3 regions of the Nonomuraea sp. NPDC050153 genome follow, and region 1 is predicted to be linked to each of the others. Evidence: riboswitches for the same ligand, from Rfam matches in the RefSeq annotation. Region 1 holds a riboswitch; each other region holds the start of a gene.

Region 1 (5,406 bases):
GTACGAGTGCTCAGGGAGCGGCAGCTACTGGGAACTCTGGGTCCGGTAGTGCGGTGAACGGGACGCCGTCCTCGGCGGCGAGCTTCTCCAGGCGATCAAGGCGGACATGCCGGAGGGCCCACGGAAAACCCCCGGCGTTCGGGCGTGTCCCGGCTATATGGTGCCGTTCGTGGACACTCTGGAAAGCCTCGTCATCGCCCGCCGGCTGCGCGTCCCCATCGGCGCCGCCCCGGCCGGCTCCGCGTCCGGCTGGGGTGAGACCGCCGCCCGCCAGCTCGACGCGGCGCTGCTCAGCGTCGGCTTCACGTGCTCGGCCGCGCTGCTCGAGCGGCTGTCGGGGCTGCGCGGCGAGACCGTGGTCGACCTCGGCGTCCGCATTCTGGCCACTGTCCGCACCCTCGTGGGCGACCACGTCCAGCACAACGCGTACTTCCTGAACTTCCCCAAGAACGTGCCCGACACGCTGGAGTTCTGGGCCGGGCTGCTGCGCGAGGCGCTGCTCGACCCGGTGGCCGCCGCGCGCGTCGAGACCTCGACGCTCAACCTGCTCTCCCTGCCCGGCTACGGCCGCTACCAGCACACCTACGCCGACCTGCTGGCCGCGCACGACGAGCTGGTCCCGCTGGCCGGTGACCGGGTGACCGTGCTGGAGCTGGGCGGGAGCCTGGAGTCGGAGGCACGGGAGCTCTACTTCTCCCTGGCCGGCTCCGAGGTGCCCCTGGCCGCCGAGGACCTGGACGCGCTGCGGCTGCTGGCCGGGTTCTGCGCCGACGAGCCCGAGCGCATCCCCGTGCGCGAGAACCGCGCGATCGTCAACGAGGTCCGCCTCGCGGGCGGCCGGCCGCTGCTGGTCGACACGGTGACCGACGTGCTCCGGCTCGCCTGCGGCTGCTCCGGCGGCGACGTCACGCTGGCCGAGCCCACCAGGTTCCGTTCGTTCCGCCGCGCCGAGCGCCGCGCCCTGCTGGGGGCGCTGGACGCGGTCGCGTCCCCGGCCAAGCTCGGCGACGTGCCGCGCCACCGGGAGGAGTGGAAGCGCCTCGGCGAGCGGCTGCACCCCCACGAGTATCCGCAGTTCCCCAACGCCGCCGCCGTCTTCGAGACGGCCAGGGGCACGCGCCGGGCCGTGAGCCTGGACAGCCGGGTCGAGGCCGCCCTGTCGGAGGGCCGCACCGCCGAGGCGGTGAAGCTGCTGGAGAAGGCGCCCGGCGCGCTGCTGCGCCGCCTCGACCACCTGCTGCGGACCGGCGGGTCCGACAAGTCCGCGACGGACGCCAAGGACGTGCTGGACGCGGCGGAAAGAGCCGCCGCCGGCGCCTCCGGCCGCGTCCTGCTGTCGCTGCGCGAGCATCTGCAGAACCGGCTCGCCCCCGTCGCGGGCCGCGTCTTCACCAACCGGTACGGCAGAGCGTGGGCGACCCCCGACTCGCGTTCCCCGCTGGCGGAGCAGGCCCTGTCGCGGGCGCTGGCCATCCTGGACGAGGAGATCGCCCGCCGCCTCCCCGACCCCGGCGAGCTGATCGTCGATCCCGACGTGCTCGACGTCGCCCTGCCGCTGTCCGGCAAGGCCGTCGCGCCCGGCCTCGGCATGCTGCCCCGGGGCTCGGTCTCGGCGGTGGACGGCGAGCTGCTCAGGTTCTTCGTCCACTGGCGCGAGGCCGGGCAGCGCACCGACTACGACCTGTCCGCGCTCATGCTCGACGACTCCTACGACAACCCGACGCACATTTCCTGGACGAACTACACCAACGATTTCGCCGAGTACTCCGGTGACCTCACCGAGGCGCCCGAGGGCGCGTCCGAGTTCATCAACCTCCGGCTCGCCGCCGCGACCCAGCCGATCATCATCCCGCAGGTGCACATCTACGCCGGGGAGCGGTTCGACCAGGTCGCCGAGGCGTTCTTCGGATACATGATCAGGGACGCCGCGCAGGAGGGCAGGCCGTTCGAGCCGCGTACCGTGCGCATGAAGTCGGACCTGCGCGGCTCCGGCCAGATCGCCCTGCCGCTCGTCTTCCTGCGCGGCGGCGACGGCGGATGGCTGGTGAAGTGGCTGCACCTCTACCTGAAGGGGCACCCCGGCTTCAACCAGGTGGAGGGCAACCGCCTCACCGCCTCCCTGCTGGTGCGCTCCATCGTCGAACGCGACTACCTGCGCGTCCGCTACCTGGCCGACCTGCTGCGCGCGAAGAGCTCGCCGGCCGGGCACACCACCTACATCGGCCTGGAGGCGCCGGCCGACCTCCCGGAGGGGGCGCGCGTCTACACGCCCGGCACGCTGCACGAACTGATCCCCGCCTGATACGTTCGACTTCCGGTCGTGAGGCCATTCGGGGGCTTCCTTCTCCTGGTTCGAATCCAGGTAGGCCCCACGGGCCTACTGGCTGTCTAGCTTCCGAGCCTTCCTCACGACCGGGCCGTGCCTTCTGCTAGCGTTGGCCGCGACGCGGGGTGCCCGGGCTGCCGGGCTGAGATCACACCCGTCGAACCTGATCTAGTTCGCACTAGCGAAGGGACGTCATCGGTGACCTTCTGTGATGACCTCTGGACGCGCACGGCCACGCTGCTCAAGGCGATCCACGACCACCCGTTCAACACCGCGCTCGGCGACGGCACCCTCGACCGGGAGCGCTTCGCGTTCTACCTCGTCCAGGACGGGCGCTACCTGGTGGCCTACTCCAAGGTCCTCGCGACCGCCTCGGCCCGCGCCACCTCCCCGGCCGACGCCGCGTTCTTCGCGCAGAGCGCGCACACGGCGCTGGTCGTCGAGCGGGCCCTGCACACCGGCTACCTGGAGCAGTTCGGGCTGACGGCCGACGAGACTGCGGCCGTGGCCACCTCGCCGACCTGCCTGGCCTACTCCTCCTACCTCCAGGCCACGGCCCTGGCCGCCCCCTTGCCCGTGCTGGCCGCCGCCGTGCTGCCGTGCTTCTGGGTCTACCAGGACGTCGGCGCGGCGCTGCTCGAACGCACGGCGGGCGCGGCGGACCACCCGTACGGGACCTGGATCGGCACCTACTCCGACCCTTCCTTCGCCGCCTCGGTCGAGCAGGCCAAGGCCATCGCCGACCGGCTGGCCGCGACCGCCGACCCCGAGACGCGCCGGGCGATGGACGAGGCGTTCTGCCGGGCCACCGAGTACGAGTGGATGTTCTGGGACAGCGCCTGGCGCCTGGAGACCTGGCCGACCGGGCAATGGCTCTCCTAGGCCCCCGGGCCTCACGCGAACGACTCGCTGAGCTCCCTGCGCAGCTCGCGGGCCTGGTGCAGGTAGTGGGTGGCCAGGGTGGCGCGCCCGGAGGAGCGGTAGAGCTCCCCGAGCGTCTGGTACGTGTCCGCCTCCCCGCGGCGGTCCCCCAGCTGCTGGAAGATCACCAGGGAGCGCTCCAGCTGGTCGGAGCCGTCCGATCGGTGGCCCCTGGCCACCTGGAGCCCGCCCAGGTTCCGCATCGCGTACGCGCCGCAGTGGCGGTCGCCGAGCGCCTCGAAGATGTCCAGCGCGTGCCCCTGGAAGCGCATGGCCCGCTCCGACTCGGCGGACATGTCGTACAGGCGGCCGAGTTGCATCGACACGCAGCCCTCGCGGTGGGCGTCGCCGAGCTCCTCGGCCAGCCGCAGCGCGTCCCCGAGCCACCTGGACGCCTGCCGCAGGTCCCGCAGCGACAGGTGGACGCGCCCGATCGCCTGCCGCGCGTACGCCTCGCCGCTGCGGTCGCCGATGGCCAGGAACATGGCCAGCGCGTGCCGGAAGGACCCGAGCGCCTTGAGGTGCCGGTTGGAGAACTGGTTGACCGCCGCCAGCCCGCAGATCGAGATGGCCTCGCTGCGCGTGTCGCCCAGCTCGTGGAAGATGACGCGGGCCCGCCGGAACATGTCCTCGGCCTCGGCGTAGCGGTCCTGGTAGAGGCAGACCTGGGCCAGGCCGCGGAGCATGGCGGCCTCCCCGTGGCGGTCGCCGGCCGCGCGGGCGCTGTCCAGGGCGAGGCGGTGCGTGAGCTGCCACTCGTCCAGGAGGCAGTGCAGGTCGAAGTACGGGACCAGGGTGGCGGCCAGCCCCCACGCGGACTGGGCCAGGCCCGCGTCGGCGGCCAGCCGTACGGCCTCCACCAGGGACTCCCGCTCGGCGTCGAACCACGACAGCGGCTGGGCGGTGAGGCGGCCGAGGGTCTCCCGCTCCAGGCTCCAGCGGGGCGCCAGGTCGGACGTCAGCCCGAAGAGGGTGGTGGGAAGTCGTAAGGAGGCGTGTTCGGCGGCGGTCAGCCAGCCGCCGAGCACCCGGGCCAGCGCGTGCCGCTCGGTGTCGCCGCCCGCCTTCTCCTTGGCGGCGCAGCGGATCAGGTCGTGGAGCCGGTAGCGGGGCTGGCCGACGTGGTCGGTGCCGGCCAGCCGCAGGAGGTTCGCGTCGACCAGGGCGTCCACGACGGCGTCGGCGCGGGGCCGGTCGAGCACGGCGTCGGCCACCCAGCCCGGCACGGACTGCTCGCCGAGCAGGCCGATCGCGCGAAAGGCCAGGGCGGCGTCGTCGGGCAGCCGCTGGTAGCTGAGCTCGAAGGAGCCGCGTACCTCGAGGTCTCCGACGCGTAACTCGTCGAGGCGGCCGGCCTCGTCCTCCAGCCGCTGCCGCAGCACGGCCAGCGACCAGCCGGGCCGTCCGGCCAGCCGAGAGCCGGCCACCCGGACGGCCAGCGGTAAGTGGCCGCAGGCGCGCACGATCGCCTGGGCGGCCTCGTGCTCCTCGGTCACCCGTTCGGGGCCGACGATCCGGCCCAGGAGTTCTTCGGCCTCCGCGGGGGGCAGCACGTCGAGTTCGAGCTGGAGCGCGCCGGGCAGCTCGGCGATCCGCCGCCGGCTCGTGACGAGCACCGCGCTGCCGCTGCCGGGGAGCAGGGCGCGTACCTGGGCGGTGTCGGCGGCGTCGTCCAGGAAGACGAGCATGGGGCGCTCGGACAGCAGAGAACGGTAGAGCGAGGCCCGCTCGCGCACGGTCGGCGGCAGGGTCGCCTGCGCGACGCCGAGCGCGCGTAGCGCCTCCGCGAGGAGGTCGAGAGGATCGGCGGGATCGGCGTCGGTGCCGCCCAGGCACAGATAGAGCTGGCCGGCGGGGTAGTCCGGCCGTAACGCGTGGGCGCAGTGCACGGCCAGCGCGGACTTGCCCATTCCCGGCGGTCCGGTCACCACGGCGATCACGGGCGGCCCGTCCGGCCGCCGCGCCTCGGGGGACAGGGCGTGGGTCACGGCCGCGACGTCCCGCGCCCTGCCGGTGAAGTCCGGCACGTCCGCGGGAAGCTGGTGGGGCGGGGCCGCGACGGGCGCGGGCGGGGGGAGCTGGTGGGGCGGCGGCGCGACGGGCGCGGGCGGGGGATCACCCGCCAGTACGGAGGCGTGCACCTCGCGTAATTCCTGCCC
Region 2 (5,406 bases), on a different contig from region 1:
CCTCACCGGGCTCTTCCTCGCGCCCGTGCTGACGGCCGCGTTCGTGCTGGTCGGAAAGCTCGCGCCGGTCGGCACGGTCACCGAGGCGTTCGCCTGGCTGGTCACGTTGATGACGGCGGGAACCGCCCTGGGGTCGAGCGCGGCGGGGGTCATCCTGGAACACGCCACGGAGTCGCAGGCCGCTTCCGTCGGGGTGCTGAGCATCGCCGTGGGCGCCGTGGTCCTGGCGGCCGGGCAGCGCAGCCTCGTGGTCCGGGACGCCGACGCCGCGAGGGCCGCCGCGTGACCCGGATCCAGCTGGTCTGCACGGACCTGGACGGGGTCCTGCTCACCAGCGCCGGTGGCCTCAGCCCCGACACCAGGGCGGCGCTGGCCGAGGCCCGCGCCGCCGGTCTCCAGGTCATGGTCGCCACCGGGCGGCCCACCCGGGACGCCCTGGACTGGGCTCTGGAGGCCGGCATCCAGGGCCTGATCGCCTGCAGCAACGGCGCGGTGATGTGGGACACCCGCGCCGGCCGGGTGCTGTTCGACCACTGCTTCACCGCCGGCCAGGTCGAGCAGGTCTTCGCCTGGGCCGGACGGTCCGTCCGGGGCGCGGTCCTGGGCATCGACACGGAGCGCGAGCTCGTCCTGCAACCCGGCTTCGCGGACCTGGTGCCCGGCTGCTGGCCCCATGACGTGTCGGCCGACCTCATCGGCCGGGTCACCCGCGGCAACCGGGTGGTCAAGGTGCTCGTGGCTCACCCTGGGCTCTCGGCGCCCCAGCTCGCCGACGCGTTCGGGACGGTCACCGGAGTCCGGGCGACCTTCTCGACCATGCACTTCCTGGAGATCTCGCCGGAGCGCGCGAACAAGGGCGAGGCCCTGCGATGGGCGGCCGCGCACCGGAGAGTCCCCCTTGCCGCCACGGCCGCGGTGGGGGACATGCCCAACGACCTCCCCATGCTCAGGAAGGCCGGGCTGCCCGCGGCCGTCGCCAACGCGCACCCCGAGGTCAAGGCGGCCGCCCGGATCCTGCTCCCCAGCAACGACGACGATGGCGTGGCCTCCCTGATCCACGCCATCCTGCTCAGGAGAACGATCGGCTGACGAGACCGGAGGAGCTCATGGCGCGGATGGAGTGGGTGCTCGGCAGCTGCCGCCTGCTGGCCGAGACCGCCGAGGAATTCGCCCGGACCCGTCCGTTTGCCGGCCTGACGATCGGCGCGGCCATCCATCTGGAGCCGAAGACCGCCACCCTCCTCCTCACGCTGCGGCAGGGCGGGGCGCAGATCGTCGCCACCGGCAACCTGATGACCACCCAGCAGGAGACGGTGGCCGTGCTGAGGGACCAAGGCGTCAACGTCGTCGGCGAGCGCACCGGCGACCCGGAGATCCACGCGGCCCACCTGCGCGAGGTCCTCGCCTGCCGGCCGGATCTCATCCTCGACAACGGCGGGGAGCTGTTCGCCCGGTTCCTGGAGGAGCCGTACGATTCGCTGCTGGGCGGGACCGAGGAGACCACCTCGGGGCGGGCGAGACTGCTGCCGCTGCGCGACCGCATCGCGCGGCCGCTCCTGGTGATCAACGACAGCCCGATCAAGCAGTTCGCCGAGAACGAGCATGCGGTGGGCCAGAGCGTGCTCGAGTCCTTCATGCGCATCACCAACCGGGCCACGAACGGGCTCCGGGTCACGGTCGTCGGCTACGGACCCTGCGGACGCGGCGTCGCCGGCAACTTCGGCCGCGCCCGTGCCCTCGTCTCCGTGCTCGACACGGATCCGGTACGGCGGCTCAACGCGCTGCTCGACGGCTTCGCGGTGCCGGAGCGGGAGCGGGCGATCTCGTCCGCCGAGCTCGTCGTGACCGTCACCGGCGCCGCGCGCGTCCTCACCGGAGCCGACCTCCGCCTGCTGTCCGACGGCGCGATCCTGGCCAACGCCGGTCATGTCCCGTGGGAGATCGACATGGCCGACCTCCTGGGCCATCCCGACGTGGTCGGCTCCGCGGAGCCGACGGAAGGCGTCACGAGCCTCGTCCTCGGCGACGGGAGGCGCGTTCACGTGCTCACCGGCGGGCACATGGTCAACCTCTCCGGCCCGCGCCCGCTGGGAAACTCGGTGGAATCGATGGATCTCGGATTCACGCTCCAGGCACGCTGTCTGGAGTCCATCGCAGGCGGGCTCGTACCGGTCGATCAGTGCGTCGTCCCCGTCCCCCGTGACATCGACGCGAAGGTGGCGCACGCCTACGTGACCCTTGCCAACCGGATTGGCTAGGGCCATTGGTCCCGAAAGTGAAGGACTTTCGTCCCTGGCGGGGCGATCCGGGCGGCGAGAAGTTGTTATTAGGCCTGTGAGACGAGCGAGGGAGCCCGACCCGAGAGCCTCTTCGGGGGAGCGAAGGAAAGGCTGAGAGGCCGGAGAGTCGAAGGACGAACCGGCGACCCCTAGCCACCTGATCCGGACCATGCCGGCGAAGGGAGAGCGCCTCACAGGTCTTCGCCATGTGCTGCGACTCCCCCCAGCAGACTCCCCCCAGCAGACTCCCACGGCAGAGGGCCGACGGCCCTGGCGGCCGGGGACCTTCGACCCTGACCGGAACCGTCCCGGGCGTGATGCGCTGGAGGCGGAGGTGGGTGTCATGGCCGTTCTCTCGGTGAAGCACGCGCTCGGTGTGGCGCTGGAGGCGGCGCGCTGGGCGCCGTCCGTGCACAACACGCAGCCCTGGACGTTCTCGGTGTCCGGGGAGGAGATCAGCCTGCGGGCCGACCCGGACCGGAGGCTGCGCGCCGGCGACGCCTCGGGCCGGGAACTGCTGATCAGTTGCGGTGCTGCCCTGTTCAACATGCGTACGGCGATGCGGTGCGAGGGCTTCGAGCCGGAGGTGCGCACCCTGCCGGACCCGGACCGCCCGTCGTTGCTCGCCACGCTCAAGCCGGGCGGCGAGACGCATACCGACGAGGCGACCAAGGCTCTCGGCGGTGAGATCGAGTGCCGTCGCACCCACCGGGCGGGCTTCGCCGAGGTGCCGGTGCCGGACGAACTGGTCGAGCGGCTGGTCCGCGCGGCCATGGAGCACGGCGCCAAGCTGACGCCCATCCGCTCCCCGGAGGCGTTGCGGGTCGTCGCCTCGCTCACCCAGGCCGCGCAGGGCGTGCAGGCGCAGAACCGTCGCTTCACCCTGGAGATGATCCGCTGGGGGCAGCCGCCCGGCAGCAGCCGCAGGGACGGGGTTCCGGCGGAGGGCTACCCGCGTCAGGCCGTACGGACCGATCCGGACTTCCCGCAGCGTGACTACGCCTGGCAGCACGACTGGGGCAGCCAGGCCGACCAGCGAGCGGCGGCGTCCGTCGGGGTCGTGGCGCTGCTCACCACGCGGGGCGACAGCCGCCGGGAGTGGATCGACGCCGGGCAGGCGCTGCAGCACATCCTGCTGCACGCCTCCGCGTACGGGGTCAGCGCCGCCTTCCACACCCAGGCGCTGGAGATGGACCTGCTGCGCGAGTTCCTGCGGCACGAGCTCTGCTCGGACGAGTACCCGCAGATGATCATGCGGCTCGGCGTCACCTTCGACGACAAACCGTCGGTCCGCCGCAACCTGTCCGAGGTCGTGATGTGAGAACCGGCACCGCGGCCGACGCCACGGACGAGGGCCTGGCCGACGCGCTCGCTCAGCTCATGGGACGGAGTTCCTCGATCTCGCATCCCCGGTAATACTCCGACACCCGCTGTTCGGTGGTCTCGATGTAGTCGTGGAGGGCCTGGCGGGAGCGGGCGAGCGTGTCGATGTGCTCGTCCAGGCCGTGCAGGCGCGCTCGCAGGGTGTCCAGGAGCTCGGGGCAGGGCTCCAGGTCGGGGGCCGTGCCGGTGGCGCAGGGCAGCAGGTACGCGATCTCCTGGGTCGACAGCCCGGCTTCGAGCAGCCTCCGGATCTGGGCCACGGTCAGGACGGCGTCGTCGCCGTACTCGCGGTAGCCGTTGGCGCCGCGGCCGGGCTCCAGCAAGCCCTGGGCCTCGTAGTAACGCAGCTGATGCGTGTTAATCCCGGTCTGCCGGCTCAACTCGCCGATCAGCATGTCGCTCCCCCTTGACCTTCATACCGGTATGAACGTTGAGGATTCTGCCATGACCACCAACAACACTCCCGTGACCGTCATCGGCCTCGGACTGATGGGCCAGGCGCTGGCCGGGGCGTTCCTGCGCGACGGGCATCCCACGACCGTGTGGAACCGTACGGCGGCCAAGGCCGACCAGCTCGTGGCCCAGGGCGCGAAGCTCGCCGACTCGGTCGGCGACGCCGTCGCGGCCGGCTCGCTCGTGATCGTCTGCGTCACGGACTACGACGCCGCGCACCGGCTCCTCGACCCGCTGGGCGAGGCTTTCGACGGCCGGGCCCTGGTGAACCTGGGATCGGGTACGTCGTCGGGCGCCCGCGAGAGCGCCGAGTGGGCGGCGCGGCACGGCGCCGCGTACCTCGACGGCGCGATCATGGCCGTCCCCGCGGAGATCGGGGCGGACGCCGTTGTCACCTACAGCGGGCCGCGGTCGGTCTTCGAGCAGTACGAGCCGGTCCTCAGGAGCCTCGGTTCTGGAACGACGTACCTCGGCGACGACCACACCCTGTCGGCGCTGCACGAGATGGCCGTGCTGAGCCTGATGTGGAACGTCCTGAACGGCTTCCTGCAGGGCGCCGCCCTGCTCGGCGCGGCGGGGGTGGACGCCAGGGCGTTCGCCCCGCTCGCGAGCAAGGGCGTCGACATCGTGAACGGCTGGCTGGCGGCCTACGCCGAGCAGATCGACGACGGCGCGTACCCGGCCCTCGACTCCACCATCGACACCCACCTGGCCGCGATGGACCACCTCATCGACGAGAGCGAGTCCCTCGGCGTCAGCGCCGAGCTTCCGAGGTTCATCAAGGCCCTGACCGGCCGGGCCGTGGCCGACGGGCGCGGCGGCGACGGCTACGCGGCGATGATCGAGCAGTTCCGCAAGGTCTCATGAGCGCCGCACCGTACGACCCGCGCACGCTGCTCGCGGAGAGCCGGCTGGGCGTCCTCGCGACGATCAAGTCGGACGGCCGCCCCCAGCTCTCCCCCGTCATGCCCTTCTACGACCGGGAGGCCGAGATCGTCTACGTCTCGATGACCGAGGGGCGGGCCAAGACGGCGAACCTGCGCCGGGACCCGCGGGCCGCGCTGGAGGTCACCAGCCCCGACGGCTGGTCGTGGGCCACCGCCGAGGGCACGGTGACACTCACGGGACCGGGCGCCGACCCCCGGGGGCCCGAGGTCGAGGCCCTGGTGGACTACTACCGCCGTGCCGCGGGGGAGCACCCGGACTGGGAGGAGTACCGGTCGGTGATGGTGTCCGACCGCAGGGTGCTCATGACGATGGCGGTCGAGCACGTGTACGGCGCCAGGATCCG
Region 3 (5,406 bases), on a different contig from region 1:
CGACGCCCACGGTCAGCCCGGCACTGGCGATCTTGTCGCGGGCCTGGTCGCCGGTCATGCCCTCGGTGTTGGGCACGGCGACGCGCTTGGGCCCGAGCGAGGGGACCAGCGTGATCGTGGTGCCCTTCTCGACCTCGGTGTCGGCCGCCGGGTCGGTGCGGAGGATCAGGCCCGCGGCCAGCTTCTCGTCGTTGACGCCGTCGGCCTCCTGCACCTTGAGGCCGGCCGCGGCGGCGCTCTGCTTGGCCAGCGCCATGTTCTTGCCGACCAGGCTGGGCACGGAGACCATCTCGGGCTGCGCGAAGTACCAGCCCGTCAGCCCGACCGCGACCACCATCACCCCGGCGAGCGCCACCAGGAACCAGTTCGGCCTGAACCCCGGCCGCCGCCGCGACGCCGGCGCCTCCGCCCGCGGCTGGATCAAGGTGTGGGCGGGGGCGGGCTGGGGCGCCGAGGCGGCGCCGGAGGCGTTGAAGACCTGCGTCCGGGCGTGCGGGGCCGCAGGGCCCTGCGGGTGGGAGCCCGGCGGGTTGGTCAGGCGCGGAAGCATCCGGTGCGCGTCGACGGCGGCCACGAGCATCGCGGTGGCGTCGGCCGGGCGCTGGTCCGGCTCGCGGGCCGTCGCCTGGGCCACCAGCGTGTCGATCAGCGGCGGCACGTCGGGGACGACCGAGGACGGCGCGGGCACGGTGTCGTGGACGTGCCGGTAGGCCACCGACATAGGCGTCGCGCCGTCGTAGGGCTGCTGGCCGGTGACCAGCTCGAACAGCATGATGCCCGCGGCGTAGACGTCGCTGCGCACGTCGGCGGCGCCGGTGGTGACCTGCTCGGGCGCCATGTAGCCGATGGTGCCGATCATCACGCCGGTGCGGGTCTGGTTGGTGGCCTCGATGGCCCGGGCCAGGCCGAAGTCGACGACCTTGACCCGGCCGTCGTCGGTCATCAGGACGTTCTCCGGCTTCACGTCGCGGTGGACCATGCCCGCCTGGTGGGCCGCGCCGAGGGCGGCGAGCACCGGGATCATGATCTCGAGCGCCTCGCGGGCGGGCAGCCTGCCGCGCTCGCGCAGGATGTCGCGCAGCGTCTTGCCGGGCACGTACTCCATCGACAGGTAGACGACGTCATTGTCGGTGCCCTGGTCGAAGACGTGCACCACGTTGGGGTGTGAGAGGCGGGCGACCGACTTGGCCTCGCCGATGAACCTGCGCACGAACGACGGGTCCTCGGCCAGCGAGGAGTGCATGACCTTCAGCGCCACCGTCCGGTCCAGGCGGACGTCCAGCGCGAGGTAGACGGTCGCCATACCGCCCCGGGCGATCCGGCTCTCGATGCGGTAGCGCCCATCGAGGAGCCGCCCGACCAGGGGGTCCGCAGTCGTCGTATCCACCCCGCCGAGTTTACGGGCGTTTTGCCACTGGGAGGGCCCCACCGCCCGAAACCGATACTGAGACGTTCCCGTTGGAACGTCCCAGCTCCTCGCGCACCACTCAGGTCACGGCGTCATCGGCGAGGAGGCCTCGGCGTAGCGCCTGCGCGGGATGCGGCCCGCCAGCCGCGCCAGCCGTCCCGCCGCCACGGCCCCCTTCATCGCGGCCGCCATGAGATCGGGCCGCTGCGCCCTGGTGACCGCGGTGGCCAGCAGCACGGCGTCGCAGCCCAGCTCCATCGCCAGCGCGGCGTCGCTGGCCGTGCCGATGCCCGCGTCGAGCACCACCGGCACGGACGCGGCCTCCACGATCAGCTCGATGTTGTGCGGGTTGCGGATGCCGAGGCCCGAGCCGATCGGCGCGCCCAGCGGCATGACGGCCGCGCAGCCCACCTGCTCCAGCCGCCGCGCCAGCGCGGGGTCGTCCCCGATGTACGGCAGCACCACGAACCCGTCGGCCACCAGCCGCTCCGCGGCGTCGAACGTCTCGATCGGGTCGGGCAGCAGCGTCCGCTCGTCGGCGATGACCTCCAGCTTGACCCAGTTCGTGCCGAGCGCCTCCCTGGCCAGCCGCGCCGTCAGCACGGCCTCGCCCGCGGTGAAGCAGCCCGCCGTGTTGGGGAGCACCTTGATGTCCCGCTCGCGCAGCACGTCCAGGACGGACCCGGGGGCGCTCGGGTCGAGCCGCCGCATGGCCACCGTGGTCAGCTCGGTGCCGGACGCGGCCAGCGCCTGGTCGAGCACGTCGAGCGAGGGCGCGCCGCCGGTCCCCATGATGAGCCGGGAGGAGAACTTCTCCCCGGCGATGATCAGTTCATCCACCTTGCACCGCCGTCAGAACCTCCACCCGGTCACGGTCGCTGAGCGCCGTCGTCTCCCACGAGCTCCGCGTGACCACCTCGTCGTTGACGGCCACGGCCACCCCGGTGGTGGCCGTGGTCAATGTGCGTACGGCCTGCGCCACGGTCATGCCGTCGGTCACCTCGTGCGAGGCCCCGTTGATCGTCACAATCATGAAATTTCCCGAAATCTCCCAGGCGTGCACAACGCCGCCAGCTCGCCCTCTTCGCCCAGCAGGATGTCCGCCGTGAGCGGCGCCAGGAGCACGCCGCCCCGGTGGTGACCGGTGGCCAGCGTCAGCCCCGGGGTGCGGCTCGGGCCGATGAGCGGCAGGTTGTCCGGCGTACCCGGACGCAGCCCGGCCACCACGTCGGCGACCTCCAGCTCGGTGACGCCCGGCACCAGCTCCCTGGCGTCCCGCAGCAGCTCGTAGAGCCCGCCCGCGGTCACCCTGGTGTCGAAGCCCATCTCCTCCTGCGTCGCCCCGACCACCAGCTCGCCGTCACCCCGGGGGACGAGATAGACCGGCGTGCCGTGGACGGTGCCGCGCACGCACCGCGTGAGCAGTGGCTGCGGCGAGCGCAACCGCATGATCTGCCCCTTCACCGGCCGCACCGGCACCTCGGCCAGCCCGGCGCTCCACGCCCCGGCCGCCAGGATCACCCGCTCCGCCGGCAGCTCGGATCGCCGGCCGTCGCCGCCGGGCGGCTCCAGGCGTACCCCCGTGACCCGGGCGCCGTCGCGCAGCAGCTCGCCCACCCGGGCCCGTACCAGCGGGACTCCCTGCCGGTCGAGCGCGGCCAGCAGCGCCGCCGTCACGCGGCGCGGGTCCACCCAGGAGTCGCCGGGGGCCAGCAGCCCGCCCCGCGCCGAGGGGGCCAGCATGGGCTCCAGGCGGCGGCACTCGCGGCCGGTCAGCCGCTCGACGGGCAGCTCCAGCTTCTCCAGGTACGCGGCCAGCTCGTCCAGCGCGGCCAGGTCGTCCGCCCCGAACGCCACGTCGAGCGTCCCCTCGGAGCGCAGGTCCAGGGCCTCGGGGCCGGCCAGCCCCGCGTCGGCGGCCAGCTCGGCGGCGAAGGCCGGCCAGCGGCGCAGCGACGCCACCCCGAGCCGCAGCAGCGGCGCCTCGGTGTAGGTGACCTCGCTGATCGGCGCCAGCATCCCCGCCGCCGCGTGCGAGGCCCCCGAGGCGGGGGCCGGGTCCACCAGGGTGACGGGCCGCCCCGCGCGGGCCAGCCGCCAGGCCGCGGAGAGCCCGACGACCCCGCCGCCCACGATCACATCCATCCGCGCTCCCTTCGCCGGCATGATCCGGATCAGGTGTCTTGCGGTCGAAGGCCCGATGGCAGCCTTCCTCTCAGCCCGGTCACGGCCGGACTCCCGCGCGTCTTACGTCCTCCAGCCTACGGCCTCGCTGCGACGCCCCGACACCGCCCCACGTTAGGGTCATGAACGTGAACCGAGTCGTGGTGGTGGGAGCTGGGCTGGCCGGAGTGCGCACCGTGGAGGCGCTGCGCACGCGGGGGTTCGAGGGGAGGGTCACGCTGATCGGGGAGGAGCGGCATCGCCCCTACGACCGTCCGCCCCTGTCCAAGGCCGTGCTGTTCGGCGACGCCGACACCAGCTTCGTCGACACCGACCTGGCCGCGATCGACGTGGAGTTCCAGCCCGGGGTCAGCGCCAAGGCGCTGCGGGAGGGGGTCGTCGAGACGACCGAGGGCGAGATCGGCTACGACGGGCTGGTCATCGCCACCGGCGCCGAGCCGATCAGGCTGCCCGGCGACGGCCCGCAGCACGTGCTGCGCACGCTCGACGACGCCCACGAGCTCAGGGCCATGCTCGTCCCCGGCGCCCGCGTCGCGGTCATCGGCGCCGGCTGGATCGGCGCGGAGGTGGCCACGGCCGCCCGCCGCGCCGGGTGCGCGGTGACCGTGATCGAGGCCGGCCCGGCGCCGCTCGCCGCGGCGGTCGGCGCCGGGATCGGGGCTCGCACCGAGCGCTGGTACGACGGCATCGACCTGCGGCTCGACACCATGGTCGACTCCGTGGACGAGGGCGGCGTGCGGCTGGTGGGCGGCGAGTTCGTGGACGCCCACGTGGTGGTCACGGGCATCGGCGTGCGCCCGGCCGTCGAATGGCTCACCGGCGCCGACATCGACCTGCACAACGGCGTCGTCGTGGACGAGCACCTGCGCGCCTCCCTCCCGAACACGGTGGCCGTCGGCGACTGCGCCGCCTGGTGGTCGCGTCGCTGGCAGACCAGGCTCAGGGTCGAGCACTGGGACACCGCGCTCAACGCCCCGGAAGTGGCCGCCGCGAGCCTGCTGGGCGAGGACGTCGCGTACGATCCCGTTCCGTACTTCTGGTCGGAGCAGTTCGGACATATGGTGCAATACGCCGGTCATCATTTGGCAGGGGAACGGCTGATCTATCGCGGCGAGCCCGAGGGCAAGTGGTCGGCCGTCTGGCTCACGGCCGACGACGTTCCCGCAGCGGTGCTCGCCGTGGACCGGCCGCGGGACCTCGTACAGGGGCGTAGAATCATCGGCGCCGGACACCGTCTCGACGTGGAACGCCTGGTAGATCCAGAAGTCTCCCTACGGGATTGTGTTGTTTGAGCAAGCACGGCATGTGGTAGTTGTGGTTTCGTGACGCTTTCTGTTGCACAGATCGACCGGGAGACCGACCAGCTCGTCGACGAGTGGCTCACTCTCCCCGAAGTGGCCTCGCGCCTCGACCTTTCGATCGGGCGGGCCAAGCAACTCCTCAAGGACCACAAGCTGCTCGGCGTTCGCCGGGGGAGCGGCGGGCCGCAGGTGCCCGCGGTGTTCCTCGATGGAAAGGATGTGAGGAAGGGCCTGCCCGGCACGCTGACCGTGTTGCTGGACGCCGGCTACGACGACGTCGAGTCGCTGCGCTGGCTCTTCACCCCCGACGAGTCCCTGCCCGGATCGCCCATCGAGGCGATCAAGGCCGGCCGTCACACTGAGGTCAAGCGGCGTGCCCAAGCCCTCGGTTTCTGAGGCCCGCCTCTATCTCTGCACCGACGGCCGCCGCGACCGCGGCGACCTCGCGGAGTTCCTCGACTCGGTGCTGGCCGGCGGCGTGGACATCATCCAGCTGCGGGAGAAGGGTCTGGA

The links. Region 1 has a riboswitch for thiamine pyrophosphate ahead of tenA (thiaminase II). Riboswitches for the same ligand answer to the same signal wherever they lie in the genome.
Region 2: it holds a riboswitch for thiamine pyrophosphate, as region 1 does, so the genes downstream of both, ACIBQ1_RS50060 (Acg family FMN-binding oxidoreductase) here and tenA (thiaminase II) in region 1, are expected to answer to the same signal.
Region 3: it holds a riboswitch for thiamine pyrophosphate, as region 1 does, so the genes downstream of both, thiO (glycine oxidase ThiO) here and tenA (thiaminase II) in region 1, are expected to answer to the same signal.

The regions. Positions count from the first base shown of each region.
Region 1 is NZ_JBITJQ010000007.1:375,480-380,885, forward strand. It holds gene ACIBQ1_RS20990 (hypothetical protein) at 1-49, shown strand, start outside; gene ACIBQ1_RS20995 (hypothetical protein) at 170-2,302, shown strand; TPP riboswitch at 2,438-2,533, shown strand; gene tenA (thiaminase II) at 2,525-3,208, shown strand; gene ACIBQ1_RS21005 (BTAD domain-containing putative transcriptional regulator) at 3,220-5,406, opposite strand, start outside.
Region 2 is NZ_JBITJQ010000035.1:65,865-71,270, forward strand. It holds gene ACIBQ1_RS50045 (MFS transporter) at 1-286, shown strand, start outside; gene ACIBQ1_RS50050 (HAD family hydrolase) at 283-1,089, shown strand; gene ACIBQ1_RS50055 (adenosylhomocysteinase) at 1,107-2,258, shown strand; TPP riboswitch at 2,363-2,480, shown strand; gene ACIBQ1_RS50060 (Acg family FMN-binding oxidoreductase) at 2,623-3,600, shown strand; gene ACIBQ1_RS50065 (MerR family transcriptional regulator) at 3,653-4,057, opposite strand; gene ACIBQ1_RS50070 (NAD(P)-dependent oxidoreductase) at 4,107-4,982, shown strand; gene ACIBQ1_RS50075 (PPOX class F420-dependent oxidoreductase) at 4,979-5,406, shown strand, end outside.
Region 3 is NZ_JBITJQ010000001.1:121,106-126,511, forward strand. It holds gene pknB (Stk1 family PASTA domain-containing Ser/Thr kinase) at 1-1,387, opposite strand, end outside; gene ACIBQ1_RS00630 (thiazole synthase) at 1,493-2,248, opposite strand; gene thiS (sulfur carrier protein ThiS) at 2,241-2,441, opposite strand; gene thiO (glycine oxidase ThiO) at 2,438-3,553, opposite strand; TPP riboswitch at 3,543-3,660, opposite strand; gene ACIBQ1_RS00645 (NAD(P)/FAD-dependent oxidoreductase) at 3,715-4,884, shown strand; gene ACIBQ1_RS00650 (Rv2175c family DNA-binding protein) at 4,915-5,289, shown strand; gene thiE (thiamine phosphate synthase) at 5,267-5,406, shown strand, end outside.